3 regions of the Pseudomonas sp. 2 genome follow, and region 2 is predicted to be linked to each of the others. Evidence: riboswitches for the same ligand, from Rfam matches in the RefSeq annotation. Region 2 holds a riboswitch; each other region holds the start of a gene.

Region 1 (9,498 bases), on a different contig from region 2:
AGCGATCGCACCTTCGACGCCTCGGCGCGCGGCACCGCGCTTGCCACCGTCAAGCCTGCCGGGCCGGGGGCTGGCATCCGCCCCCGTGGCGTTACGAGGGCGGATGCCTAGGGCTTTTTTGGCCAGCTGGGCACTTCGCGGCGAGCACCGGTGGCGACAGGTTGCGCCGGCATTTCACCCCAGTGGCCCTCGCCTTGCTTCGGCGATTGTTCGGGCGATGGGCTCGGGCTGTCCTGACTCGACGCCGCAGGCTGCTGCGATGGCGGCGCTTCGCGGCGACGGTGGCGCAAGGCAAATTCCGCCACTGCCTCGATGTCTTCATCGGCAATCACCGGCGCACCGCGCCATGCCGCGTGGGCGCGGGCGGCGCGCAGCCACACCAGGTCCGCGCGCAGGCCATCGACACCGGCGGCGAAGCAGCGCTCGGTGATCTTGCTCAGGCTTGCGTCATCCAGTTCGATCCCGGCCAGCAAACCGCGGGCCGTCTCGCAACGGGTCTTCAGCGCCTGCTGCTGCGCTGCCCACTGCTGGCAGAAGTCTTCAGGTGCGGCATCGAAATCCAGCCGCCGGCGAATGATCTGCCCGCGCTGCTCGGGCGGGGTATGACCACTGAGCGCTACGTTCAGGCCAAAGCGGTCGAGCAATTGCGGCCGCAGCTCGCCCTCTTCCGGGTTCATAGTGCCTATCAAGACGAAACGTGTTGGATGCGTGTGGGAAATGCCGTCACGTTCCACCAGATTGACCCCGCTGGCGGCGACGTCCAGCAGCAGGTCGACCAGATGATCCGGCAGCAGATTGACTTCATCAACGTACAACACGCCACCGTCGGCCTTGGCCAGCACACCCGGCGAAAAGCTCGCCCGGCCCTCGCCCAGTGCGGCGTCCAGATCCAGCGTGCCGACCAGCCGTTCCTCGGTGGCGCCCAACGGCAGCGTCACGAACTGCCCGCTGGCCAAGAGATCAGCAAGACCGCGCGCCAGCGTCGACTTGGCCATGCCGCGCGGCCCCTCGATCAGCACACCGCCGATCTTCGGATCGATGGCGGTCAGGCACAGCGCCAGCTTCAGCTCATCGGCGCCCACCACGGCGGCCAGCGGGAAATGTGGGGTGTGGGTCATGGCAACTCAGTTCTCTTCTATATCCAGCAACAGATTCTCCAGCGCCTGACGGTATTCGCCCGGCTCCTGCCACAAACCGCGCTGCTGGGCTTCGAGCATACGCTCGGTCATGTCGCGCAAGGCGTCGGGATTATGCTGCTGCATGAATTCACGGGTGGATTCATCGAGCAGGTATGCATCCGCCAGCAAAGCATACTGATGATCGTCGATCAGTTCGGTGGTGGCGTCGAACGCGAAGAGAAAATCCACGGTCGCAGCCATTTCGAACGCGCCTTTGTAGCCATGGCGCTTGACCCCTTCGATCCATTTCGGGTTGGCTGCCCGCGAGCGCACCACCCGATTGAGCTCTTCCTTGAGTGTGCGAATCTTCGGCAGATCAGGCTGGCTGTGGTCACCGTGATAACTGGCAACCGCCTCGCGGCTCAGGCTTTCGGCCGCTGCCAGCATGCCGCCCTGGAACTGGTAGTAGTCGTTGGAATCGAGCAGGTCGTGCTCGCGGTTGTCCTGGTTCTGCACCACGGCCTGGACCTGGCTCAGGCGCCGGGCAAAATCATGCCGAGCGGGCGTGCCTTCGTCTGCTGCGCCATAGGCATAGCCGCCCCAGTTCAGGTAGACCTCGGCCAAGTCCTCGCGGGACTGCCACAGGCGGCCGTCGATGGCGTTCTGCACACCGGCGCCGTATGCCCCCGGCTTGGCGCCGAAGATCCGCCAGCCCGCCTGCTTCGCCGCCTGCTCGGTGCTGAGGCCGTCACGCTCAAGCTGTTCGCGCTCTTGGCGGACCCGGGCGGCCAGCGGGTTCATGTCGTCGGGCTCGTCCAGCGCGGCCACCGCTTGCACGGCGGCGTCGAACAAACGGATCAGGTTGGCGAAGGCGTCGCGGAAGAACCCGGAAACCCGCAGTGTCACGTCCACACGAGGTCGGTCGAGCAGGCTCAGGGGCAGGATCTCGAAATCATCGACCCGCTGGCTGCCCGTGGCCCACACCGGGCGCACGCCCATCAGCGCCATGGCCTGGGCGATGTCGTCGCCGCCAGTGCGCATGGTCGCAGTGCCCCAGACCGACAGGCCGAGCTGACGCAGGTAATCGCCATGGTCCTGCAGGTGTCGTTCCAGCAACAGGTTGGCCGACTGAAAGCCGATGCGCCAGGCGGTCATGGTCGGCAGGTTGCGCACGTCCACCGAGAAGAAATTGCGCCCGGTCGGCAGCACGTCCAGCCGCCCGCGGCTCGGTGCGCCACTGGGCCCGGCAGGCACGAAGCGGCCACTCAACGCGTCGAGCAGACCGCCCATTTCGGCCGGGCCGCAGTGATCCAGACGCGTCGCTACAACTTCTTTCAACGCTTTAATTACAGCTCTCAAATCATTGTTTTCAATCGTATTTACATCGAATTCATCAGCAAGAACTTGCTGGATCAGCAGCGCCGCATACAGCTCCAGGCGTTCGCGGGTATCACCCACCGTACGCCATGGATCAGCGCTCACCTCAAGTAACTTCTGAGGTTTGGCTCCCGCCCAGGGCTCACCCAGATCGCAGTCCAGCGGGTCGAAACCCAGCTCCAGCGCATTGCTCAAGGCGCGTAGCAGGCTGGCCTGCGCACCGCGGCCGTCGCCACGCGGCACCCGCAGAATCGCCAGCAGCGTGTCGATGCGCAATCGGCCCTGAGGCGACTCACCAAAGACATGCAAACCATCGCGAATCTGCGACTCCTTCAGATCACACAGATAGGTGTCCAGACGCGGCAGCCAGATCGCCGCATCGGCTTCGCCATCGAGCCCTTCATCCAGCGCCAATTCGCGGTCGATATGGGTTTCGCGTACCAGACGCAGAATGTCCTTTTGCAGCTCGCGGGCGCGCCGTGGGTCGAGCAGTTGCGCCTCATAGTACTCGTCCGCCAGCAATTCCAGATTGCGCAGCGGCCCGTAGGTCTCGGCGCGGGTCAGGGGCGGCATCAGGTGGTCGATGATCACCGCCTGGGTGCGACGCTTGGCCTGGGCGCCCTCGCCCGGGTCATTGACGATAAACGGATAGATGTTGGGTAACGGGCCGAGAATCGCATCCGGCCAGCACTGCTCGGAAAGGCCCACACCCTTGCCCGGCAGCCATTCCAGATTGCCGTGCTTGCCAACGTGAATCACAGCGTGGGCGCCGTAGGTCTTGCGCAGCCAGAAATAGAACGCCAGATAGCCATGGGGCGGCACCAGGTCCGGATCGTGGTACACGGCGCTGTGATCGACGTTGTAGCCACGGGCCGGCTGAATGCCGACGAACGTCAGGCCAAAGCGCAGCCCGGCGATCATCATGCGCCCGTGGCGGCACATCGGATCGTGCTGCGGTGCGCCCCAGCGCTCCATGACAGCCAGGCGATTGGTTTCAGGCAAGGCGTCGAACGCTGCCAGGTATTCGTCCATCGCCATGCTTTGCTGGCAGGGGCGCTGATCGAGGCTGTCGGGGTCATTGGTCACGCCGCCGAGCAGTGCCTGAATCAGCGCAGTGCCGTTTTCCGGCAGGTCCTGAACCGGGTAGCCCTCAGCCTGCATGGCCTTGAGGATATTCAGCGCCGCCGCCGGGGTATCCAGCCCCACGCCATTGCCTATACGCCCGTCGCGGGTCGGGTAGTTGGCCAGAATCAGCGCCACGCGCTTGTCGGCATTGGCCGTGCGCGCCAGCAGGACCCAGCGCCGGGCCAGCTCGGCGACGAAATCCATGCGCTCCGGTTGCGCGCGGTAACAGACCACGTCGGACTGACTGCGCTCGCTGCGCCAGGCCAGGTCCTTGAAGCTGATCGGCCGGCTGATGATGCGCCCGTCAAGTTCGGGCAGCGCGATGTGCATTGCCAGATCCCGCGAGCCGAGCCCCTGCTCGCTTTGCTGCCAGGCCGGTTCGTTGTCCTGGGCGCAGATGGCCTGGACCACCGGCACATTTAGACGAAACGGTCTTAAATGCGGCGCTTCCGGGCTGGACTGGGCAAACCCGGTGGTGTTGAGGATGACTTCGCAATCGACCTCGTCCAGCCAGTTCTGCACCGCTTCCAGACACGCGGGCTCCTTGAGGCTCGCCACGGCAATCGGCAACGGGTTCAGGCCCTGAGCCTGCAAGCACTGGCAGAACACATCGATGAAACCGGTATTGGCCGCCTGCAGGTGCGAGCGGTAGAACAGCACGGCGGCGACCGGCTGATCGGCTTGCCAGTCGGCTTGCCAGTCCGCCAGCGCGGCGTTGCTTTTCTGTGGGTGATAGATTGCCGTGCGCGGCAGGGTCTGTGGCTCGTCCCAGCGGTAGTCGCGGCCAAGCCAACGGTTGGCCAGGCAGTTGAACAGCTGCAGGGCGTTGTGCTTGCCGCCCTGGCGCAGGTAATGCCAGAGCCGTTCGCGATCTTCGGGTGATTCAGTGCTCAGGTCGCTGAGTTCTGGGTCGGGACGGTCATCGCCGGGGACCAGGATCAGCTTTATGCCTCTGCCGGCCAGCTCCACCAGCCGCTCGACGCCGTAGCGCCAGTAGCCGATGCCGCCGTGCAGGGAAATCAGGATGACCTTGGCGTGACGCAGCACCTCGTCGACGTACAGGTCGACCGAGGCGTGGTTCTGCACCTGCATCGGGTTGGCCAGACGCAGGCTCGGGTAGTCGTCCGGCAGCTGCTGGGCGGTCTCGGCCAGCAGCGCCAGGTGTGAATCGCCACTGCACAGGATCACCAGATCGGCCGGGGTCTGTCCCAGATCGGCGATGCTGTCATCGGGGACAAAGCCACCGGGCTGGGTGCGCAGCAGGTGCATGGATCAGCCCTGAATGGCGGCGCGCAGCTGAGCTTCGATGGCGGCAGCGTCGAGGTCCTGACCGATCAGCACCATGTGGCTGACGCGCTCCTCGTCGGCCTTCCAGGCGCGGTCGAAATGTTTGTCGAAGCGCGTGCCCACACCCTGCACCAGCAGGCGCATCGGTTTGCCGGGAATCGCCGCGAAGCCTTTGACCCGCAGGATGCCGTGCTGGATCACTGCCTGAGTCAGCGCATCGAGCAGCAGTGCTTCGTCGGCCTGGGGCAGCGAGATAGAGATGGAATCGAACGCGTCGTGATCGTGGTCGTCATGGTCGTCGCCTTCGTGGTGATCGTGGTGGGTCTTGCGGCCATCGATATGCAGCTCGGACTCTGCGCCCAGGCCCAGCAGCACGTTGATCGGCAGTTGGCCCTTGCTGGCTTCGATGATTTTCACTGCAGGCGGCAGTTCTTCGGCGACTTCGGCACGCACGGCGGCCAGCGCCTGGGCGTCGAGCATGTCGGCCTTGTTCAGGACCACCAGGTCAGCACTGGCCAGCTGATCAGCGAACAGCTCGTGCAGCGGGGATTCGTGGTCCAAATTCGGGTCGAGTTTGCGCTGGGCGTCGACCTGATCGGGGAAGGCGGCGAAGGTGCCCGCCACCACTGCCGGGCTGTCGACAACGGTGATCACCGCATCGACCGTGCAGGCGTTGCGGATTTCCGGCCACTGGAAGGCTTGCACCAAGGGTTTTGGCAGGGCCAGGCCCGAGGTTTCGATGAGGATGTGGTCCAGATCGCCGCGACGGGCGACCAGTTCCTGCATCACCGGGAAGAATTCTTCCTGCACGGTGCAGCACAGGCAGCCGTTGGCCAATTCATAGACGCGGCCATTGGCTTCTTCTTCGGTGCAGCCGATGGTGCACTGCTTGAGGATTTCGCCGTCGATGCCCAGCTCGCCGAACTCGTTGACGATCACCGCGATCCGGCGGCCTTCGGCGTTGTCGAGCATGTGGCGCAGCAGCGTGGTCTTGCCCGAGCCCAGAAAGCCGGTGACGATGGTGACGGGAAGTTTGGCCAGTGTTTTCATCGGATGCCCTATCGAATGCTCTGCGGCGTTGCGGCGGGCAAACAGGACGAGAACCGCGCGCCCCATGCTGTACGCAGGCCCGCCGTTGGATTCGCCACCGGATCACCCCGCCCGGTTGTAAAGAGAATGCATGGACGTGACGTCCGTTCGAGGCAGGTCTCCTGGCTCACGGTGGCTCGCGGCGTGGATCAGCCGACGAGCGTTCATCGCGCCTTCCCGCGGGTGCAGTGGCTGTGCAATGAACCTGTCCGTTTACAGTTGCGGGGGCAGCTGTGGCATCGAACCACATTCCCTTCTTAGCACCGCTGCCGGGTCGACAGGCAGATCGGTGAACCTCAAGTGCGCAAGGCTACGCAGTGGCTGAAAGAAGGTCAACGCAGAAACGGCGTGTTGCGCGATGCGAGATTCGGCCTGGCTTTTTTGTGGGAGTGAGCTTGCTCACGAAAGCGATCACCTAGCCCCACTATTTATGACGCCTGTCAAAGCCCTTTCGTGAGCAAGCTCACTCCCACATTGACCTCTGCCAGCCGCAGGACCACGTTGTCCGATTGACTGCCGCCCCGCCCCATGCTCTCCTACACACCTTGTTACGGGTGCCCTTCACAGGGTGAAACGGGAAACCGGTGCGTACAGGCCACAAGGCTTGTGCAAGTCCGGCGCTGCCCCCGCAACGGTAAGCGAGCGAAGAGTCAGATCCACTGTGTCGGTCAGCGATATGGGAAGGCGATTCTTGCAGGCTTGGTGCTGTTAATCAGCCCGATGCCCCTCGCAAGCCCGGAGACCGGCCCGACAACGTTCACATAACAGACCCGCGGTGGGCGGGTGCAGTTGAGTTCGCCACTGACGTCCTGTCAGCGGCGCGCCTTTGCGCCTTCCCGTCCGCTGACACTTTCAGAGGGAAGCGCCATGTCGATCAGCACGACCAACCAGACCAGCAGCCAAACCGCAAGCCAAGCCACCACGCAAAGCCAGCGCCTGACCGCCGCCGTCAGCGCGATGATCCTGGGCGCCTGCCTGGTCTACTTCGCCGGCTTCTCGCACATCGACGCCGTGCACAACGCTGCCCACGACACCCGTCACAGCTCTGCCTTCCCTTGCCACTGAGACCTGCCGCCATGTTCAAGCGTATCGCTCAAACGGCCGGTTTCACTGGCCTGCTCGCAGCCCTGCTGCTGACCCTGGTGCAAAGTTTCTGGGTCGCGCCGCTGATCCTGCAGGCCGAAACCTATGAGAAAGCCGAGCCTGCCGTGCACGTGCATGAACACGCAGAAGGCGCCATGGCCGGTCACGTGCACGACGAAGAAGCCTGGGAGCCGGAAGACGGCTGGCAGCGCGTGCTCTCCACCACCGGCGGCAATCTGGTGGTCGCGGTCGGTTTCGCCCTGATGCTGGCAGCGCTGTATACCCTGCGCACACCTTCGAGCACGGCTCAAGGCGCGCTCTGGGGCCTGGCCGGGTTTGCCGTGTTCGTGCTGGCGCCGACCCTGGGCCTGCCGCCTGAGCTGCCGGGCACTGCCGCCGCCGACCTGACCCAACGGCAGATCTGGTGGATCGGCACTGCGGCGTCCACTGCTGTGGGCCTGGCGCTGATCGTGTTCGCCCATCACTGGCTGCTCAAGGTGCTGGGCGCGGCGATTCTGGTCGTGCCCCACGTCGTCGGCGCGCCACAGCCGCTGGTGCATTCGGCACTGGCCCCTGAAGCGCTGGAAGCCCAGTTCAAGATCGCATCGCTGCTGACCAACGCCGTGTTCTGGGTGGCGATGGGCCTGATCAGCGCCTGGCTGTTCCGCCGTGACCAGGCGCCCTCGGCGCAGGCCGGCCTGAACCACGCTGTATGAGTGAAGCCGGTCAGCGGCCGGTCCTGGTGATCGGCCTGGGTTGCCAGCGCGGGTGTCCGGCGCTGGTGCTGCGGGGGTTGATCGAAGTCACGCTGGTCGAACACCGCCTGGCGTTTTCAGACATCACCGCGCTGGCCTCCATCGACAGCAAGTCGTCGGAGGCCGGCCTCGCGGAACTGGCGCAGCAACTGGGCTTGCCCTTGCACTTTTTCAGCGCCGGACAACTGCTCGCCTATGAAGACAGGCTGAGCCATCGCTCGCAGATTTCCTTCGATCACACCGGCTGTTATGGCGTGGCGGAAAGCGCGGCGCTGGCGATGGCCTCGCACCTGTCAGGCCGCCCCGGCAAATTGTTGATCCCGCGCCGCAAGAGTTCCCGCGCCACCGTCGCAATGGCGGGCAGCCTTTGTTTGCCTATGGAGACCCCATGACTGTTTATTTCATCGGCGCAGGCCCGGGTGATCCGGATCTGATCACGGTCAAGGGCCAGCGATTGATCCGCAACTGCCCGGTGATCATCTATGCCGGATCGCTGGTGCCTGAAGCGGTTCTGCAAGGCCACAGAGCGGCCCAGGTGACCAACAGTGCCGAATTGCACCTGGACCAGATCATCGCCTTGATGAAATCTGCTCATGCAAACGGCCAGGATGTCGCCCGCGTGCACTCCGGCGACCCGAGCCTGTATGGCGCCATCGGCGAGCAGATTCGCTGCCTGCGCGAGCTGGATATTCCCTTCGAAATCATCCCCGGTGTGACCGCGACAGCCGCCTGCGCCGCCTTGCTGGGCAGCGAGCTGACCCTGCCGGACATCTCCCAGAGCGTGATCCTGACCCGCTATGGCGACAAGACCGCCATGCCCGAAGGCGAAGCGCTGGGCGACCTGGCGCAGCACAGGGCGACCATGGCGATTCATCTGGGGGTGAACAACCTCGGCAAGATCGTCGCCGAACTCACGCCCCACTACGGCGCAGACTGCCCGATCGCCGTGGTCCACCGCGCCAGCTGGCCGGATCAGGATTGGGTCAGTGGCACGCTGGCGGATATCGAACAGAAGGTGCAGGCCAAGGGTTTTCGGCGCACGGCGTTGATTCTGGTGGGCCGGGTGCTGGGCAATGAAGTGTTCAGCGAGTCGTCCCTGTACCGCGCGGGCCACGCTCACGTTTTCAGGCCCTGAACCCATCCTTTGTGGGAGCCGGCTTGCTGGCGAATGCGATATGTCATTCACCGTTGCAGTGTCTGAACCGCCGCATTCGCCAGCAAGCCGGCTCCCACAGGGATCGCGAACAACCACAATGGCCAGCGTGCCCCATAAAATAAAAAGCCCCGAACCAGTCGGGGCTTTTTGTGGAAGGCAAATCGCTTAGTAGTAAGCGTTTTCCTTCTGCGTATGGTCGGTCACGTCACGTACGCCGGACAGCTCCGGAATACGCTCGAGCAGGGTGCGCTCGATGCCTTCCTTGAGCGTCACGTCGGCCTGGCCGCAGCCTTGGCAGCCGCCGCCGAATTGCAGGACGGCGATGTTCTTGTCGTCTTCCTCGACCACGTCGATCAGCGTCACCTGGCCGCCATGGCTCGCCAGACCCGGGTTGATCTCGGTCTGCAGGTAGTAGTTGATGCGCTCGTTGATCGGGCTGTCGGCGTTGACCATCGGCACCTTGGCGTTCGGCGCCTTGATGGTCAGCTGGCCGCCCATGCGGTCGGTG
Region 2 (9,498 bases):
CCCACCGAACAGGAGCGTGCGTGTGATTCCCGATCCGGCTGGCATGGGTGCCTCCCCTTCGCAACTGGCGGGCATGCCCGACGTCCACCGTCTGCGCGTGCTGACGGTCAACACCCACAAGGGTTTCACGGCGCTGAACCGGCGCTTCATTCTGCCGGAGCTGCGCGAAGCGGTCCGTAGCACCGGTGCCGATCTGGTGTTCCTGCAGGAGGTGCTCGGCGGCCATGACCGCCATGCCGCCCGCTACCACGACTGGCCCGTGACCTCGCAGTACGAATTTCTCGCCGACAGCATGTGGAGCGACTTCGCCTATGGCCGCAACGCGGTCTATCCCGATGGCCATCATGGCAATGCGCTGCTCTCCAAGTACCCAATCCTGCACTACCGCAATCTCGACGTTTCCATCACCGGCCCGGAACGCCGCGGCCTGTTGCACTGCGTGCTGCAGGTGCCCGGGCATGCAGAGGTTCACGCCATTTGCGTGCACCTGAGCCTGTTGGAGAGCCATCGCCAGTTGCAACTGGACTTGCTCTGCGCCCTGCTCGACTCGTTGCCGGAACACGCGCCAGTGGTGATTGCAGGCGACTTCAACGACTGGCAGTTGCAGGGCAACAAGCGCCTGGCGCGCTGCGAGTATCTGCACGAAGCCTTCGAGCGAAGCCATGGGCGACTGGCCAAGACCTATCCGGCGCGCTTCCCGTTGCTGCGCCTGGATCGGATCTACCTGCGCAACGCCACCAGCCACAACCCGAAGATTCTCGGGACGCGGCCCTGGACGCATCTGTCCGACCATCTGCCGCTGGCGGTTGAAGTGCACATGTAAGTCACACGGCCAGCATCCGTTGGTCAGCTCAGCGGCCGATTGTTTAAACCAACCCCGACGTACCTCATCCCACATTATGCGAGGCACATGACTCGCTCTTCTCATAACAAGAGGTACGCAATCATGGCTAACACCGGAAAATCGAACCCTGGCAATTTCCAGAACGATCGCCAGAAAGCCAGCGATGCAGGCAAGAAAGGCGGCCAGGCTTCGGGCGGCAGCAATGTTGCCAACGACCGGCAGAAAGCGACCGATGCCAACCGCTCTGACGCGGGGAAAAAAGGTGGCTCGATGCCACAAGGCGGCGCAGGCCGCAAATCCTGATCCACGCTGGATCAGAGAAGCGAGCGAGGGCGAAAGCTCTCGCTCTTTTGTTTCAGGGCTGCCCCTTCAGGGATGCTCGGGATCGATCAGCGGCACCGTGGCGTCACGGTCGAATTGTGAACCGGGGTCTTCGTTGCCCGGATCGTTGTCCACGTCCACTTCTATCTCTTCCTCCTCCGTCGGCACGGCACCCTGGGGCTTTGGCTCCGGCGTGTTCGACTGAATGTGCATGACATTCTCCTCATTGTTCTTGTGGTTTGAGCTTAGCTGGCGCTGACCGTCCAGTGCACCGCGTCATCGGCGAACTGCAGTTGCTCGACCCGATGGGCGATGCCGCACGCCAGCGAGTCCTCGGCACGAATCACCTTCTCTTCGGCCGACAGGCACTTGCCAATGTCCACCGGGTTCACCGCGCCATCGGTTTCGCTCAGGTAGATGTTCACGTAGCGCTGCAGGTCGTTGTCCAGGCTGCGCAGGTATTCGCGGATGCGCGAGTGGTCCACCGAGCTCTGGTTGAAGTACCAGCTCATGGGATGAATCAGGAATCGTGAGTGCGGACAGACGATGCGCTCCTGAGCAGCGAGGTAGATCACGATGCCCATGGATTCGATATTGCCGCTGTTTAGCGCACGAATCGGCACCGTCAGCGACTTGAGAAAGTTGTACAGGGTAAAGCCCAGCGCCGTGCTGCCGCCTGCCGTGGACAGGTTCAGCAGCAGCCCGGTGGCGCCTTTGCCGACGGCCTCCAGGCAGCGGTCGCGAAAATGCTCGGCACTGGCCTGATCGACCCCGCAGTGGAAATGAATGATGTGCTCGGTCATCTACTGCCCTCCGTTTGCCGGATAACGATGCCTGGTCAAAGGTTGGAAGCGCCCTGCCCCTGGAAAGTTGCATGGGCATCCGCGCCGAACTCCTGCCTCGCAGCGCGATCAGTACAGAACGCCGGCTCATCCGGCCTCCATGCCTCCAGACAGGACACCCACATGAGTCTGCACGACAAAATCATTGGCCAGCTGGGCTTTGGTTCCGCCCCGCTGGGCAACATGTTCCGCACCATCAGTGAAGACGAAGCCGCCGCTACCGTGCAGTCGGCCTGGGATCAGGGCATTCGCTACTTCGACACCGCGCCGCTGTATGGCGCAGGTCTTTCCGAGCGGCGACTGGGCCAGGCCCTGGCCGGCCTGCCGCGGGATCAGTACACCCTGAGCACCAAGGTCGGGCGGCTGGTCTCCGACGAGCTGGACGACGCACCTCGCAGCGGCCCGTTCACCGACGGCCTGAAGAACAAAATCCTTACCGACTATTCGGCCGACGCCACCCTGCGCTCGATCGCCGCCAGCCTGGAGCGCCTGAACACCGACCGGCTGGACATCGTCTTCGTCCACGACATCGCCCAGGATGCCCATGGCGACGAATGGATCGAGCATTTCAACATCGCCCGCAAGGGCGCCTTTCGCACCCTCACCCGGCTGCGCGAGGAAGGCGTGATCAAGGCCTGGGGGCTGGGCGTCAACCGTGTCGAGCCTTGCGAGCTGACCCTGGACTTGAGTGAAGCACAGCCTGACGGTTTTCTGCTGGCCGGTCGATATTCGTTGCTCGACCACGACCAGCCGCTGCAACGCCTGTTCAACAAGGCCCGCGAGCACAATGCCGAGTTCGTCGTCGGCGGGCCCTACAGCTCGGGCGTACTGGTAGGCGGCAAGCACTTCGAGTATCAGGAGGCGCCTCAGGCGATGCTGGACAAGGTCGCGCACATTCAGGAAATCGCCCGGCAGTATCAGGTGGACATCAAGGCGGCGGCCTTGCAGTTCGTGCTGGCCAATCCGTTGGTCGCCGCGGTGATTCCCGGGGCCAGCCGTCCGTCGCGAATTGCCGAGGACGTCGCGGCGCTGAATGCGCAGGTGCCGGACGGGTTCTGGCAGGCGATGCGTGATCAGGGGTTTATCGCGGCGCAAGCGCCGGTGCCCATGAAGGGCTGATATTGCTCTTACGGCACACACATTTCCCTGTAGGAGCGAATTCATTCGCGAAAATGGATCAGGCGATGCATTCGGGGTGAGTTCACCATCGCATCGCGAATGAATTCGCTCCTACAGATCTCGCATCCTTCCAGCCATTCGTAATCTTCGGATTGACTCACCGGATGATTCAGCTAGTCTTGCCAGCGCACTGTATACAAAAACAAATACAAATAGCGCCGGAGATTGTTGAACATGCCAGTAGACAACACCCTGGATCCAGCCCTTGCCGCGTCTGCTTCTGCCGCCGACCACCCCGCCCTCAGCCCCCGTCTTCACAATCACGACCTGGCGCCCCGAAAAGCCGAAGGGCGGACATGGGGTGGATACAGTATCTTTGCCTTGTGGACCAATGATGTACACAATCTCGCCAACTACTCCTTCGCCATCGGCCTGTACGCCCTCGGGCTCGGCGGGTGGCAGATCATGCTGTCGCTGGCCATTGGCGCGGCGCTGGTTTATCTGTGCATGAACCTGACCGGCGACATGGGCGTGAAGACCGGCGTGCCATTTCCGGTGATCAGCCGGGTCAGTTTCGGCATCTTCGGTGCACAGATTCCAGCGCTGATCCGCGCGGTCATCGCCATCGCCTGGTTCGGCATCCAGACCTATCTGGCCTCGGTGGTGCTGCGGGTTTTGCTCACGGCGCTGGACCCGGCGCTGGACAGTTACGATCACGACTCCGTGCTGGGGCTGTCGAGCCTGGGCTGGGTCTGCTTCATCAGCATTTGGCTGGTGCAGTTCGTGATTCTGGCCTACGGCATGGAAATGGTGCGCCGCTACGAAGCGTTCGCCGGCCCGGTCATTCTGCTGACCGTGGCCAGCCTGGCGGTGTGGATGTTCACCCAGGCCAACGGGCACATCAGCTGGACCACCAATGCACCGCTGGAAGGCCTGGCGATGTGGCGCAGCATTTTTGCCGGCAGCGCCCTGTGGCTGGCGATCTACGGCACGCTGATTCTCAACTTCTGCGACTTCTCCCGCTCGGCACCGTGCAAGAAGACCATCCGTAAGGGCAATTTCTGGGGCCTGCCGGTCAACGTTTTGTTGTTCGCCTTCATCACTGTGGTCATCTCCGGCGCGCAGTTCTCCATCAACGGCCAGATCATCGAAAGCCCCACCGACATCATCAAGACCATCCCCAACACCTTCTTTCTGGTGCTCGGCTGCCTGGCCTTCCTGATCGTCACGGTGGCGGTGAACATCATGGCCAACTTCGTCGCGCCGGCCTTCGTGATCAGCAGCCTGGCGCCGCGTTATCTCACCTTCCGCCGCGCCGGGATGCTCAGTGCGACGGTTGCTGTGCTGATCCTGCCGTGGAACCTCTACAACAGCCCGCTGGTGATCGTGTATTTTCTCTCGGGTCTGGGCGCCCTGCTCGGCCCGCTGTATGGCGTAATCACCGCCGACTACTGGCTGCTGCGCAAGGGCCGTGTGGACGTGCCGCAGCTGTACACCGAAGATCCGGCCGGGCCGTATCACTATTCCCGCGGGGTCAACCTGCGTGCGGTCTGGGCGTTTATTCCCGCCGCGATCATTTCCACCATCACCGCGCTGATGCCGGCCTTCGAATCGGTGTCACCGTTTTCCTGGCTGATGGGCGCGGCCATCGGCGCGGCGCTGTACCTGCTGCTGGCCGACCGGCGCCAACGTTTCAAGGACGTCAGTGGCGAGGCCATTGCCGTGCAAGACATCAAGCATTGATTGCAAGCGAGAGACTCCACCCATGCGAATTTTGATCGTCAACGTCAACACCACCCAGTCGATGACCCAGACCATCGCCGAGCAGGCGCGCAGCGTCGCCTCGCCCGGTACCGAAATCGTCGGCCTGACCCCGCGCTTCGGCGCGGAATCGGTCGAAGGCAATTTCGAGAGCTACCTGGCGGCCATTGCGGTGATGGACCGCGTGATGTCCTACGACCAGCCGTTCGACGCGGTGATCCAGGCCGGTTACGGCGAGCACGGCCGCGAAGGGTTGCAGGAGTTGCTGGAAGTGCCGGTGGTGGACATCACCGAAGCGGCGGCCAGCCTGGCGATGCTGTTGGGCCACAAGTATTCGGTGGTGACCACGCTGGACCGTGCGGTGCCGCTGATCGAGGATCGTCTGAAACTGGCCGGGGTGTACGAGCGCTGCGCTTCGGTGCGGGCCAGCGGCATGAGCGTGCTGGAGCTTGAAGAAATGCCCGGGCGCGCAATCGAGGCGATTGTCGAACAGGCCGCCCATGCCGTGACCCACGACAAGGCCGAGGTGATCTGCCTGGGCTGCGGCGGCATGGCGGGCCTGGACCAGATGATCCGCGACCGCGCCGGGGTGCCGGTGGTGGATGGCGTGACGGCCGCCGTGGCGTTGGCCGAGTCGCTGATGCGGCTGGGGTTGAAGACCTCCAAGGTGCGCACCTATGCCACGCCGCGTACCAAGAAGGTGATCGGCTGGCCGCTCAGTCTGTGATATCAGCTTCTGCCCGCAGGGCGTAGGAGCTTGGCTTGCCAGCGATCTGGCGCGCAGCGGCAGTAAACCCTGAGCACGCGGTATGTCTGACAATGCCGAGGCGCATGGTTTTGCTGCCGCTGCGCGCCAGATCGCGAGCAAGCTTGCTCCCACGCCCTGCGGGCAGAATCAAAAGCGGATTCGCCCGCTCTCTTCAAATCGTTTAGTATCCCCGCCGCCGGTTTCCACTCGGAATTAATAGGGAATCCGCGAGCCTGACCGCTTCAGGGACAAAGGCTCAAACGGAACTGTCCCCGCAACTGTAGGCGCTGAGCCCTGCTTCACGATCGCCACTGGGTCCTCCCGGGAAGGCCGGAGCATGGCAATGACGCGCCAGTCAGGAGACCTGCCGGCAAGCGTCAATCATTCACCGGCGGGGTGTCCGGGAAGGACATCCGTTCGTGCAGGTTTTCACCCGCGCCAGCCTTTCATGCATCGCATGATCGGGATGTGCTTTCCAGTAGCGATTCGTCGGCAATCAGCCTTACTGGAGATTTGCGTTCATGTCGCTGCGCCGCCTTGCCACCCTGTTCACCGGTCTGACGCTCTCTAGCGCCGCCCTCGCCGCGCCCACCCACTACCCGCTGACGATCGACAACTGCGGCGTGCCGCTGACCTTCGCCCATGCCCCGCAAAAGGCCGTGACCATCGGCCAGGCCGCCACCGAAATGCTTTACGCCCTGGGCCTGAGCCAGCAAGTGGTCGGCACCTCGCTGTGGTTCAACCAGGTACTGGCGCAGTACCAGGACGCCAACAGCCAGATCGAGCGCCTGGCCGACAATGCGCCGAGCTTCGAATCGGTGATCGGCAAACGCCCGGACTTCGTGCCGGTGCAGTTCGAATGGATGGTCGGCCCGCAAGGCGCGGTCGGTACCCGCCAGCAGTTCGCCGACCTGAAGATTCCGGCCTACATCCTGCCGTCTGATTGCGAAGGCAAAGACAATCTGGTCGGCGCCGACGGCACCCGACTCAAGGCGTTCGACATCGAGACCCTGTACAAGAGCGTGCGCCAGCAAGCTGAAATCTTCGACGTGCAGGACCGCGGCCAGGCACTGGTCGCCGACTTCCAGGCGCGCCTGGCCAAGGCGGTCGCTGAGGCGAAATCCCACGACAGCCAGCAGCTCTCGGCGCTGTTCTGGTTCTCCAGCCCTGAGCTCAACGCCGCGCCTTTCGTGGCCGGGCGCAAGGGTATCCCGAATTTCATGCTCGACACCCTGGGCATGCGCAATGTCATCGAATCCGACGAAGAATGGCCGACCGTGGGCTGGGAAACCATCGCCAAGGCCAACCCGAGCATCCTGGTCATCGCGCGCATGGATCGTCGCCGTTTCCCGGCCGACGATCATGAGAAGAAGCTGGCCTTCCTCAAATCCGACCCGGTCACCCGCAACATGGATGCGGTGAAAAACAACCGGATAGTGATCATGGACGCCAGCGCCATGGAATCCAGCGTGCGCCTGTTCGACGGCATCGAGCAGCTCGCCCAGGCCACGGCGGGCCAATGATTCGCAACAGTTTGCTGCGTCTGCTCACTCACGCCCTCTGGGTCAGCGCCGTGCTGTTGGCGGCCGTGATCGCCGGCATCGCCATCGGTGAAACCTCCATCAGCCTGCCGGTGATTTTCCAGGTGCTGGCGAACAAGCTGTGGGCGGCCGGCTACCCGCTGGACCCGATCGACGAAGGCATCGTCTGGAACTACCGCCTGACCCGGGCCATCGTCGCCGCGGCCTGTGGCGCCGGGCTGGCGATTTGTGGCGTGGTGCTGCAGTCGCTGCTGCGCAATGCGCTGGCCGATCCGTATCTGCTGGGGATTTCGGCGGGCGCCTCCACTGGCGCGGTGCTGGTGACCTTGATCGGCTTGGGCGCCGGGGCGATTTCCCTGTCCACCGGTGCCTTTGCCGGGGCCATCGCCGCCTTTGCCCTGGTCGCCCTGCTCGCCCGTTCTTCGAAGGGCCAGTCGACCGCCAGCCAGATCATTCTGGCCGGTATCGCAGGCTCGCAACTGTTCAACGCCCTGACCTCGTTCCTGATCACCAAATCGGCCAATGCCGAGCAGGCGCGCGGCATCATGTTCTGGCTGCTGGGCAACCTCTCCGGCGTGCGCTGGTCGCAGGTGCTGCTGGCCGTCCCGGTGGTGCTGCTCGGCCTGCTGGTCTGCCTGTGGCACCGTCGCGCGCTGGATGCATTCACCTTCGGCAGCGACTCGGCGGCCTCGCTGGGTATTCCGGTGCGCCAGGTTCAAGCCGTGCTGATCGGCGCCGCCGCGCTGGTCACCGCCGTCATGGTCTCGATTGTCGGCTCCATCGGTTTCGTCGGACTGGTGATTCCCCACGCGGTGCGCATGGTTGCCGGCGTCAGGCATGCGCGTCTGTTGCCGCTGAGCGCCTTGAGCGGCGCCCTGTTTCTGATCGCCGCCGATGTGCTGTCGCGCACGCTGATCAAGGGCCAGGTGTTGCCCATTGGCGTGATCACCGCGCTGGTCGGCGCGCCGGTGTTCGCCCTGATCCTCATTCGCGGGAACCGGACACGATGAATGCCAGAACCGAACATGCCACGGCCGTGCTCAGCGGCACCGAACTGGGTTACTCGGTCAAGGGCGCGCAGCTGCTCGACGGCGTGACCCTGAGCATTCGTGCGGGCGAGAACCTGGGCATCGTCGGCCCCAACGGTTCGGGCAAGTCGACGCTGATCCGCCTGCTGGCCGGCATCCTTGCGCCGACCACAGGCGAAGTCCGACTGGGCGAGCAGCGCTTGTCGGCCCTCAAGCGCCGGGACATCGCCCAGCGCCTGGCGGTGGTCGAACAGCAGGCCGAGACCGGCGACGCCATCAGCCTGCTGCAGGCCGTCGAACTGGGCCGCACGCCCTGGCTGTCGGCACTGGCGCCGTGGAGCGATGACGACCGGCAGATCGTCAGCCAGGCCATTGCCGACGTGAACCTCACGCACCTGACCCAGCGGGCCTGGCACACCCTCTCCGGCGGCGAACGCCAGCGCGCCCACATCGCCCGGGCACTGGTCCAGCGACCGCAGATCCTGCTGCTGGACGAGCCGACCAATCATCTGGATATCCAGCAGCAACTGTCGATCCTGTCGCTGGTGCAGCGCTTGCCGGTGACCACGGTGATCGCCCTGCACGATCTGAACCAGGCACTGGCCTGCGATCGCCTGGCAGTCATGGACAGTGGGCGGCTGGTGGCGCTGGGCTCACCTTTCGAGGTGCTGACACCTGAACGCCTTAGGGCCACCTTTGGCGTACAGGGCCACTGGCTGACCGACCCGTCCGATGGCGCACGATTTTTGCGCCTGCGGCCGGCATAAACCTTCCCTTGTGGGAGTGAGCTTGCTCGCGAAGACGTCAGTCCTGCCACTGCAGCATCGACTGACCCACTGCTTTCGCGAGCAAGCTCGCTCCCACAAGTCATCGATCGGTCATGGCTTTACCGTTGACCTGAAACCGTGATCCATGCCTCAAGATCCCCGCCCTTTTGCCGATAGCCGCATACCATCAGACGGATTTGCCTGACCCCCATCGCACTGTCCTGATCGATCCGCTGCCCCGCAGCTTTTTCTCCGCGTGAATCCAATAACAATCAGGAGCGCCGATGAACATCAAACAGAAACTCACCTGGGCCTTTGCCGTCATCGCTTGCGTGCCGATCATCCTCGTCGCGACGATGGTGATCATTAACTTGCGCAACGACGCCGAAAGCGATTTCGTCGACGGCAGCAGCCGGGAGATCCGCCAGGTCGCCAACGCCATGCAGCTGTTCTTCGATGGCATTCGCCAGAACGTCGACTACCTGGCCGCGCACCCGACCGTGACCGGCGCGGGTGAAGGCGTGAAG
Region 3 (9,498 bases), on a different contig from region 2:
CCAAAACGCAGGCTGCTGTTGGCAGTGAAGATGCGCAGCAGAACGCCCCGTTGCGCGCAGAATTCGTGCAGCTCGGCGGCGCGTGGCGTGATCAGCCACTGAAACAGCGCGCAGCCGCCATGGGGTGCCAGGCCATGGCGAGTCAGCAACTCGGCCAGGCGCTGGCTGGCCTGTTCGGTGCGCAGGCATTGCGCGCGATGGCCTTCGACATCGTTCAGGCACGCCTGACCGAGAATCCGCGTCGGCCCACTGACCGACCACGGGCCGATCTGCCGCGCCAGCACTTTGAGAAAGCGCGACTCGGCCAGCACGAAGCCCAGCCGCACACCCGCCAGGCCAAAGAACTTGCCGAACGAGCGCAATACGATCAGCCCCGGGCGCTCGGTTTCGGCGGCCAGGCTTTGCGCGGGCGTGTTGTCCATGAAGGCTTCGTCCACCACCAGCCAGCCACCGCGCTGGGCCAGCCGCGCGTGCCACTCCAGCAGGCGCGTCGGGGTCAGGCTCAGGCCCGTGGGGTTGTTCGGGTTGACCACCACCAGCACGTCGAGCACGTCGATGAACAGCTCGATTTCATGCTCCAGCACTTCACGCACCAGAAAGCCGTTGCTGCGCCAGGCCTCGGCGTGTTCGGCATAACACGGCGACAGCACGCCGACCTTGCCCGCCTGACGCAAACGCGGCAGCGCCTGGATCGCGGCTTGCGAGCCGGCCACCGGCAGCACATCTGCGGCGCCGTAGTAAGTACGCGCCGCCTGCTCCAGCCCGTCGTCGGTTTCCGGCAGCCGCGCCCAGGCCGACTCAGGGATCGACGGAATCGGCCAGGACCACGGCGAGATGCCGCTGGACAGGTCGAGCCATTCGGCTTCCTCGATCCCGTACTTAGCGATCGCGCCCCGCAACCGCCCGCCGTGCTCAAGCATAGAATTCAGTCCCCAGACACAGAATCAGCAACCACAGCCAAACGCCGCGCTGCACCAGTTGCCAGCCACGATCGATGGAATCGGCGTCGGCCGGCACGCCTTCGCCCAGTTGTGGACGTTGATGCAGCTCGCCGTGATAAATCGCCGCCCCGCCCAGCTCGACGCCCAGCGCTCCGGCGCCGGCCGCCATCACGGGGCCTGCGTTGGGGCTGTCCCATTTCGGTGCCTGGGTGCGCCAGCAGCGCAGCGCCAGGCGGGTTTTGCCCAGCAGCGCGTAGGTCAGCGCCACCAGGCGAGCAGGAATATAGTTGAGCAGGTCGTCGATCTTCGCCGCGGCCCAGCCAAAGCGCTCGAAGCGCTCGTTGCGATAGCCCCACATGGCGTCCAGCGTATTGCTCAGGCGATACAGCACCAGGCCCGGCGCGCCGAGCACGGCGAACCAGAAGATTGCCGCGAACACCGCATCACTGCCGTTTTCCAGCACCGATTCGGTGGCCGCGCGGGCGACCTGGGTGGCGTCCAGTTCGCTGGTCTGGCGGCTGACCAGATAGCCCACGCGCTGGCGGGCCTGTTCCAGATTATTGGCGCGCAGCGCCTGGGCCACGGGTTCGACGTGTTCGCCCAGGCTGCGCAGACCCAGCGCGCAGTACAGCGCCAGCACTTCGACCAGCCAGCCGACGTAGGGCAACCAGCTCAGCAGGGTCGCCAGCAGGGTCAGCGGCACGACGGCGATGAACCAGGCCGTGACGCCATGGCTGCGCCAGCCACGGCCGCCCGCGTTGAAACGCTGCTCTATACGCTCGGCAAAACCGCCGAACGCCACCAGCGGGTGGTTTCGTTTCGGCTCGCCCAGCAGCGCATCCAGCGCCACCCCGGCGACACTCAACAACGCCACGCTCATACCGCCCCACTCATGTCGCCACTCCCCATGTGTTCTCAAAAACCAGTTCTTGCAACGGGCGTGCCTGGGCCCAGCCTTCGAGCACCAGCATCGGCGCCGGGTAAAAGCCTTCGACCGGCCCCAGACACAGAATCGCCAAGGGCTTGGAGCCTTCAGGCATGTGCAGCAGATCGGCCAGCGCCTGTGGCTCGAACAGCGACACCCAGCCCATGCCCAGCCCTTCGGCGCGGGCAGCCAGCCACAGATTCTGGATCGCGCAGGACAAAGACGCCATGTCCATTTCCGGCAGCGTCCGGCGGCCGAAGATGTGTTTCTCGCGATCATCCATCAATGCGGCCACCAGCACTTCGGCGCAATCGTTGATGCCCTCGACCTTGAGCTTCATGAAGTCATCGGAACGCTCACCCAGGGCTTCGGCGGTGCGCACACGCTCAGCCTCGACCTGCGCCTGAATTTGCCCGCGCAAAGCCCGGTCACTGATGCGGATAAACCGCCAAGGCTGCATCAGGCCGACGCTGGGCGCCTGATGCGCCGCTTCCAGCAAACGCGCCAGCAACTCGGGCGCCACCGACCCGCCGCAGAAATGGCGCATGTCGCGGCGCTCGGCGATGGCGCGGTAGACCGCAGCCCGTTCATCAGCGCTGAAGGCGTGGTCAGTCATGGCTTACTCCGAATTTCACACCTGCCACCAACGCCCGAATCGACAAACAACCTGTGGGAGTGAGCTTGCTCACGAACGCGCTTTGCGGGAAATGCAGCGGCGTCAGCCAGCTCTGATTCGTGAGCAAGCTCACTCCCACAGGCAACGGGCGCAGCATGTGCGAAGACACCGTCATGGCTTGAGCAGCGCCGCCATCGCCTTGGGGTTGGACGGGAAATAAAAATGCACGTACGAGGCGGTCATCCGCCCTTCGCGGTACACCGCTTCGGCGCCACGGCCGCCATTGGGGCTCACGCCCCGGGCAATCGGGGTCAGTTCGGTGCTGGTCAGCGAATGGTGATAGGTGTGCCCGCGCAAGGTGCCTTCGGGCAAGTCGACAGCCTGCAACGCCAGGGCCGCCAGACGCTTCTGCATCACCGCCTCGCCATCGAGCAGGCCCACCAGTTCGGCGCGCTGGCCATCGACATCGGTCAGGGCGTTGAGCAGGTACAGCATGCCGCCACACTCGGCCAGCAGCGGTTTGCCAGCGGCGTGGTGAGCGCGAATGGCGTCGAGCATCGAGACGTTTTGCCCCAGCGCCACATGGTGCAATTCCGGGTAGCCACCGGGCAGGTACAGGCTGTCCGCGTCGGGCAACTGCCGGTCGCGGATCGGCGAGAAAAACTTGAGCGTGGCGCCCATCGCCCGCAGCAAGTCGAGGCTGGCGCCGTAGGTAAAGGCGAAGGCTTCGTCATGGGCCACGGCGATGCGCACACCGGCAAGCCACGGTTCGACCGGCACGATCTGCGGCGCGGCAAAGGTCACCGCAGGCGGCAGGGCTGAATCGCAGGTGCTGGCCAACGCGGCAGCGGCGGCGTCCAGGCGAACGTCCAGATCGTTCAGCTCGCTGGCCTGAACCAGGCCCAGATGGCGGCTCGGCAGCTCGATCCCGGTTTCCCGGGAGAGCGCGCCGTACCAGCGCAGGCCTTCCGTGAGGCTGCCTTCGAGCAATTGCGCATGGCGCACTGTGCCCACGCGATTGGCCAGCACCCCGGCAAAAGGCAGGTCCGGCTGATAACGCGCAAGGCCCAGCGCCAGGGCGCCAAAGGTCTGAGCCATGGCGGTGCCGTCGATCACGCCGAGCACCGGCACGCCGAAGTGCCGCGCCAGGTCAGCGCTGGACGGCGTGCCGTCGAACAGCCCCATCACGCCTTCGATCAGGATCAGGTCGGCCTCGCCCGCCGCTTCCCAGAGCAGGCGCCGGCTCTCGTCTTCACCCACCATCCACATGTCGAGCTGATAGACCGGATGGCCGCTGGCGCGCTCCAGAATCATCGGGTCGAGAAAATCCGGCCCGCATTTGAACACCCGCACCTTGCGCCCCTGATTGCGATGCAGGCGGGCCAGCGCGGCGGTGACGGTGGTCTTGCCCTGCCCGGAAGCAGGCGCGGCGATCAGCACCGCGGGACAGGTGCGCGGCTCACTCACAGCTCGATGCCCTTCTGCGCCTTGATACCGGCCTGGAACGCGTGCTTGACCACGGCGATCTCGGAAACGGTGTCGGACAGGTCGATCAGTTCCTGCTTGGCGCCACGGCCGGTGATCACCACATGCTGCATCGGCGGGCGGGCCTGCAGGTCGCCAAGGACCTGATCAAGATCCAGATAGCCGTGCTTGAGGGCGATGTTCAGCTCATCGAGGATCACCAGGCCGATCTCCGGATCGCGCAGCATCTGCCGGGTGACCGCCCAGGCGGCCTCGGCGGCGGCGATATCACGCTGGCGGTCCTGGGTTTCCCAGGTGAAGCCTTCGCCCATGACGTGGTAGCGCACCTGCTCGGGGAAGCGGCGGAAGAACAGCTCCTCGCCGGTGGCATTACGCCCCTTGATGAACTGCACCACGCCGCACTGCATGCCGTGGCCCATGGCCCGGGCGAGCATGCCGAAGGCCGAGCTGCTCTTGCCTTTGCCGTTGCCGGTCAGTACCACCAGCAGGCCGCATTCGTTGGGTGCGCTGGCAATGCGCTCATCGATGATCGCTTTCTTGCGCTGCATGCGCGCCAGGTGGCGTTCGTCACGTTCGGGGGATTCGCTCATCTCGGCTCTCCGCTTGAGGGGCAGACAGGACAGACGAAGGACGCAGGCAAGGACTGACAGCAGGCACCGGAACAGTCCGGGCCTGCGCAGAGCATCGCCCTCCGTGATGCCGTTCGGGTGGATCAGGCCGGTCTCCGGACTCATGAGCGATGCTGCCGGCCGCGCGCCTTCCCATGCCCATGGACACAGTGGCATCGTGCGCAGCCTTGACTCATTTACCGTTGCGGAGGCAGTGCCGGGATAGATCGCGAACGCTCGCACCGGCTTCCCTGTTTCACCCTGTCGACCGGTCGCGGTCGCGGGCACCTGAAACAATCGGCGAAGGTTAGAGGGTTGACCCCGGAGCGTCAATCGAACAGGCGTTTGTTCTGCGGTTGAACCCCTTACCGCACTGCGTCTCTATTTCATACACATGCCATTGCATGACTGCCAGGAAAGGGAGATCGAAGATGCTCACGCGCAAACCCCAGGTTGTGATGTTGCTGTTGGTAGCGGCGGGCCTTTCGGCCTGCGGTGAATCCTCCAGGTTGCAGGTGGCCGACGGCATGGGCCCCTCGCCCCAGTTGCCCGAGCCGAACAAGACCCTGATCCCCACTGTGAACATCGCCCCGGCCGTGGGCTGGCCGGCCGGCGCCAGGCCGGTCGCAGCGCCGGGCACCCAGGTGGCGGCCTTCGCCGAAAACCTCGACCACCCGCGCTGGCTGTACGTGTTGCCCAATGGCGACGTGCTGGTGGCCGAAACCAACGCACCGCCCAAACCCGACGACGGCAAGGGCATTCGCGGCTGGGTCATGAAGAAAGTCATGGGCCGCGCGGGCGCGGGCGTGCCCAGTCCGAACCGCATCACCCTGCTGCGCGACAAGGACCACGACGGCGTCGCGGAAACCCGCACGGTCTTTATCGACCACCTCAATTCGCCCTTCGGCATGGCGCTGGTGGGTAACAACTTTTACGTCGCCGACACCGATCGCCTGCTGCGCTTCAACTATGTGCCGGGCGAGACCTCGATCAAGGGCGAGCCGCTGAAAGTCACTGACTTGCCCGGCGGCACGCTCAACCACCACTGGACCAAGAACGTCATCGCCAGCCGGGACGGCAAGAAGCTCTACGTGACCGTGGGTTCGAACAGCAACGTTGGCGAGAACGGGCTGGATGCCGAAAAAGAACGCGCCGCGATCTGGGAAGTGGACGCCGCCACCGGCAACCACCGGATCTTCGCTTCAGGCCTGCGCAACCCCAACGGCATGGACTGGGACCCGGTGACTGGCAAATTGTGGACGGCGGTGAACGAGCGCGACGAAATCGGCAGCGATCTGGTGCCCGACTATGTGACCTCGGTGAAGGACGGCGGTTTTTACGGCTGGCCGTTCAGCTATTACGGCCAGCATGTGGATGTTCGTGTGTCCCCGCAGAACCCCGAGCTGGTACAGAAAGCCATCGCTCCTGACTTTGCCGTGGGCCCGCACACCGCCTCGCTGGGCCTGGCCTTCGCCGATGGCAAATCACTGCCAGCACCGTTCAACGAGGGGTTGTTCGTGGGCCAGCACGGCTCCTGGAACCGCAAACCCCACAGCGGCTACAAGGTGCTGTTCGTGCCGTTCAAGGATGGCAAGCCGAGCGGTACACCGGTGGATCTGTTGACTGGCTTCCTCAACGCCGATGAAAAGGCCCAGGGCCGGCCGGTGGGCGTGGTCAACGACAACAAGGGCGGCGTGCTGGTGGCCGATGACGTCGGCAACAAGATCTGGCGAGTGACGGCGGCGCGGACGGTGCAGGCGGCTAACTGATGAAAGCCGTTGCACGATCCGCTTCTGCCCGGAGGGCGTAGGAGCCCTGCTTGCAGGCGATCTGCCGGGAACCGGCAGTAAACCCTGTGCATCCAGTGTGTCTGACACGGCGGGGTGAAGTGTTTTGCTGCCGCTTCGCGCCAGATCGCCGACAAGTCGGGCTCCTACGGCCTTCGGCCAGAGGCAGTCCTGCTTACTGCCTGGCAAGATTCGACGGCTGAATCACCCGCTTGGCATTGAGCCAGGCTTTCTGCCAATACGGCTTGTCGAGGCTGTCGAGCTTGACCGTGCCGCCGGTGGCCGGTGCATGCACGAAACGCCCTTCGCCGACGTAGATCCCGGCGTGGCTGACGTTGGAGCCGCCGTTGGTGGCAAAGAACACCAGATCACCGGTCTGCAACTGGCTGCGGTCGATGTCCGGGCCGCGCAGGTTGATCATCTCGCGTGTCGAGCGCGGCAGGCTGATACCGGCGGCGCCCTGGTAGACATAGCCGATCAGGCCACTGCAATCGAACCCTGAATCCGGCGTGTTGCCGCCCCAGCGATAGGGCGTGCCGACCAGCCCGATGGCACGCAACAGCACGTCATCGGCGAGCGGGGAAGAAAACTGGGGAGGAGCGGAAACCACAGGCCTGGAAACGACCTTGGGAGGGGCTGGCGGTGGAGTGCTGGAACAAGCAGCCAGCAATGTAGCCAGTGATACGACAGCCAGGCGAACCGTAAACGACATAAACACAACAACCTTTCTAGGATGCGGCGAACTCTGCCGGGAGCCAGGACTGCGTGCAATCAGGCTTTCCCTGATTGCACACCCGGTAAAACGGTTACTTGCGGTGTTGGCGCTTGATTGTAGTCGAAGTCATCGCAGTCGTTGTTTCCGGAACCTTGGAAGGTGCCATGGCCAGCGCGCGCTTGGCTTCGATGAAAGTACGGGCCCAGTAGGCGTCGTCGAGGCTATCGACGCGCACACCACCGCTGCGGCGGCTGCTGGAGTGGATGAACTGATCATCGCCCAGGTAGATACCGGCGTGGCTGACGCGGCCGCGGCCTGCGGTGCTGAAGAACAGCAGATCGCCTGGCTTGAGGTCGTTGCGTTTGACCAGTGGGGCATCGATGTTGATCATTTCACGCGAGGAACGCGGCAGGCTCATGCCAGCCTCTTCGCGGAACAGGAAACCGATGAAACCGCTGCAATCGAAGCCCGAAGTGGTGGAGGTACCACCGAAACGGTAGCGGGTACCGATCAGCGACTTGCCACGTTCCAGGATGCTGTCAGCCAGAACCGGCAGTTGGTAAGGCTTGTTGCCTTCAAACTGGGCCAGTTCGTCTTCGGTGGCGATCTCGTCGTCCAGTACGGAACCCGAGTAATCGGCACGCTTGGCAGCGCTTTGAGCGGTAACCGAATCCTTCATCTGAGGATTCTGCGACTGTTGTTGCGACGCTGGCATCTGGGCCGCGCAGCCGAACAGCAGCGTAACGAGTGCGAGAGGCACGAGGGGTGCGAAGCGATTCAGCATGGGCACGACCGTGGCAATTTTGTAAAGAAGGCGAGACTATGCCCTCTATCGTCATCATTTGCAAATTCAATCGACACAAATGTGACTTACCAGTGACTCCATGACATCTAAGGCCCGACACCTCAGAAAGGCGTCCATGTGCACGGAGTGGTCGGTCGACGAGGGATTTATCTCGGCGGTAAAGCCTCCCGTGACCCGCGTGCGCAGCATCGGCTCGTGAATATACGGGAAGCTGGCGGTGGTACCAATACTGAGCACAGCATCGAAGCCTTTCGCCATCTCCTCGTACAGCACATTCAATGCCAGCTCTGGCAACATTTCCTCGAACAGCACCACCGGCGGGCGCAATACGCCTTGGCATTGCCTGCACAAGGGCGGCAATGGCCGGGTGAGGTGTTCACTCAATTGAGGGTCTTGTGCGCCGCAGGACTGGCAATAGAGCGGCGCGAGGTTGCCGTGAATCTCGATCAGCCGCTCCGGCGGGCTGCCCGCCGCGCGATGATAACCGTCGACATTCTGCGTCAGCACCCAGCATTCGGGCTTGTGCCGCTGCAACTGGGCGATCGCGTAATGCGCCGCATTGGGCCGTCCGCCCAGGCACGCGCTGCCTAATTGGGCAATGTATTTCCAGCACAGCGCCGGGTCGCGGCGCAGCATCGGCCCGGACAGCGCCATTTCGATCGGCAGGCCGTCGTCGGTGTGGCCGTTGTACAAGCCGCCGACGCCGCGGTAGGTCGGCAAACCCGAATCGGCGGACAACCCGGCACCGGTGATGATCAGGATACGCCTGGCACGACGCAGTGCAGCGGCCGTCTGCAGCACGATGGCTGGATCGACCGCTGGCAGGCTCACCAGCCCAGCGTCTCTTTAAGGAAAGGAATGGTCAGCTTGCGCTGGGCCTGCAACGAGGCCTGGTCGAGCTGTTCGAGCAAATCGAACAAGGCGCTCATGCTGCGCTTGCCGCGGGTCAGGATGAAATGGCCGACTTCATCGGTCAGGTGCAGGCCGCGACGGGATGCGCGCAATTGCAGGGCTCGGAGTTTTTCCTCGTCGGACAGCAGGCGCATCTGGAACACCAGGGCCATGGTCAGGCGGGACTTGAGGTCAGCCAGCTTGACCGGCAATTCGCGAGGCGAGCAGGACGCGGCGATCAGCAGGCGACGGCCGCTGTCACGCAGGCGATTGAACAGATGGAACAGTGCCTCTTCCCACTCCGGCTTGCCGACGACGGCTTGCAGGTCGTCCAGGCACACCAGTTCGTATTGCTCCAGGTGGTCGAACAGCTCGACGCCTTCTTCGAGCAGCTCGGCCATGGGCAGGTAAACGGCGGGCTCGCCCAGTTGCGTCAGACGCAGGCAGGCCGCCTGCAACAGATGCGTGCGCCCTACCCCGTTCTTGCCCCACAGATAGATCAGGCTTTCAGTCCACCCGGCGTCGGCCTCGCACAGACGCTCGACATAGCCGAGTGCAGCGGCGTTGGCGCCCGGGTAGTAATTGATGAAGGTGGCGTCGTCGCGCAGACGCACACTCAGGGGCAGCTGAACTGGTTTCATGCTGGCTAAACGATCCGCGAACGAACCGCCAAGGGGCCTCTGGGTAAAGTGTGCAAAGTTTATACCTGCGCGGCGGGTCACACA

Evidence for each region. Region 2 has a riboswitch for cobalamin ahead of AC1MEK_RS11465 (ABC transporter substrate-binding protein). Riboswitches for the same ligand answer to the same signal wherever they lie in the genome.
Region 1: linked by a shared signal. The riboswitch ahead of cobW (cobalamin biosynthesis protein CobW) and the one ahead of AC1MEK_RS11465 (ABC transporter substrate-binding protein) in region 2 are both predicted to bind cobalamin.
Region 3: linked by a shared signal. The riboswitch ahead of cobO (cob(I)yrinic acid a,c-diamide adenosyltransferase) and the one ahead of AC1MEK_RS11465 (ABC transporter substrate-binding protein) in region 2 are both predicted to bind cobalamin.

Annotation. Positions count from the first base shown of each region.
Region 1 is NZ_JBWXNG010000001.1:117,707-127,204, forward strand. Features, by position in the region: gene AC1MEK_RS00530 (vWA domain-containing protein) at 1-126, opposite strand, end outside; gene AC1MEK_RS00535 (magnesium chelatase ATPase subunit I) at 108-1,118, opposite strand; gene cobN (cobaltochelatase subunit CobN) at 1,125-4,889, opposite strand; gene cobW (cobalamin biosynthesis protein CobW) at 4,893-5,957, opposite strand; cobalamin riboswitch at 6,092-6,310, opposite strand; cobalamin riboswitch at 6,532-6,761, shown strand; gene AC1MEK_RS00550 (CbtB domain-containing protein) at 6,864-7,061, shown strand; gene AC1MEK_RS00555 (CbtA family protein) at 7,073-7,795, shown strand; gene AC1MEK_RS00560 (cobalamin biosynthesis protein) at 7,792-8,226, shown strand; gene cobM (precorrin-4 C(11)-methyltransferase) at 8,223-8,969, shown strand; gene nfuA (Fe-S biogenesis protein NfuA) at 9,156-9,498, opposite strand, start outside.
Region 2 is NZ_JBWXNG010000005.1:379,521-389,018, forward strand. Features, by position in the region: gene AC1MEK_RS11430 (endonuclease/exonuclease/phosphatase family protein) at 44-823, shown strand; gene AC1MEK_RS11435 (con-10 family general stress protein) at 947-1,147, shown strand; gene AC1MEK_RS11440 (hypothetical protein) at 1,214-1,378, opposite strand; gene AC1MEK_RS11445 (ATP-dependent Clp protease proteolytic subunit) at 1,411-1,968, opposite strand; gene AC1MEK_RS11450 (aldo/keto reductase) at 2,131-3,126, shown strand; gene AC1MEK_RS11455 (NCS1 family nucleobase:cation symporter-1) at 3,361-4,869, shown strand; gene AC1MEK_RS11460 (aspartate/glutamate racemase family protein) at 4,892-5,614, shown strand; cobalamin riboswitch at 5,816-6,021, shown strand; gene AC1MEK_RS11465 (ABC transporter substrate-binding protein) at 6,157-7,158, shown strand; gene AC1MEK_RS11470 (FecCD family ABC transporter permease) at 7,155-8,186, shown strand; gene AC1MEK_RS11475 (ABC transporter ATP-binding protein) at 8,183-8,971, shown strand; partial or broken gene AC1MEK_RS11480 (HAMP domain-containing protein) at 9,328-9,498, shown strand, end outside.
Region 3 is NZ_JBWXNG010000002.1:15,233-24,730, forward strand. Features, by position in the region: gene cobD (threonine-phosphate decarboxylase CobD) at 1-920, opposite strand, end outside; gene cbiB (adenosylcobinamide-phosphate synthase CbiB) at 913-1,821, opposite strand; gene bluB (5,6-dimethylbenzimidazole synthase) at 1,832-2,482, opposite strand; gene AC1MEK_RS03065 (cobyrinic acid a,c-diamide synthase CobB) at 2,654-3,949, opposite strand; gene cobO (cob(I)yrinic acid a,c-diamide adenosyltransferase) at 3,946-4,557, opposite strand; cobalamin riboswitch at 4,666-4,882, opposite strand; gene AC1MEK_RS03075 (PQQ-dependent sugar dehydrogenase) at 5,007-6,344, shown strand; gene AC1MEK_RS03080 (C40 family peptidase) at 6,538-7,074, opposite strand; gene AC1MEK_RS03085 (C40 family peptidase) at 7,169-7,861, opposite strand; gene AC1MEK_RS03090 (NAD-dependent protein deacylase) at 7,928-8,707, opposite strand; gene hda (DnaA regulatory inactivator Hda) at 8,710-9,414, opposite strand.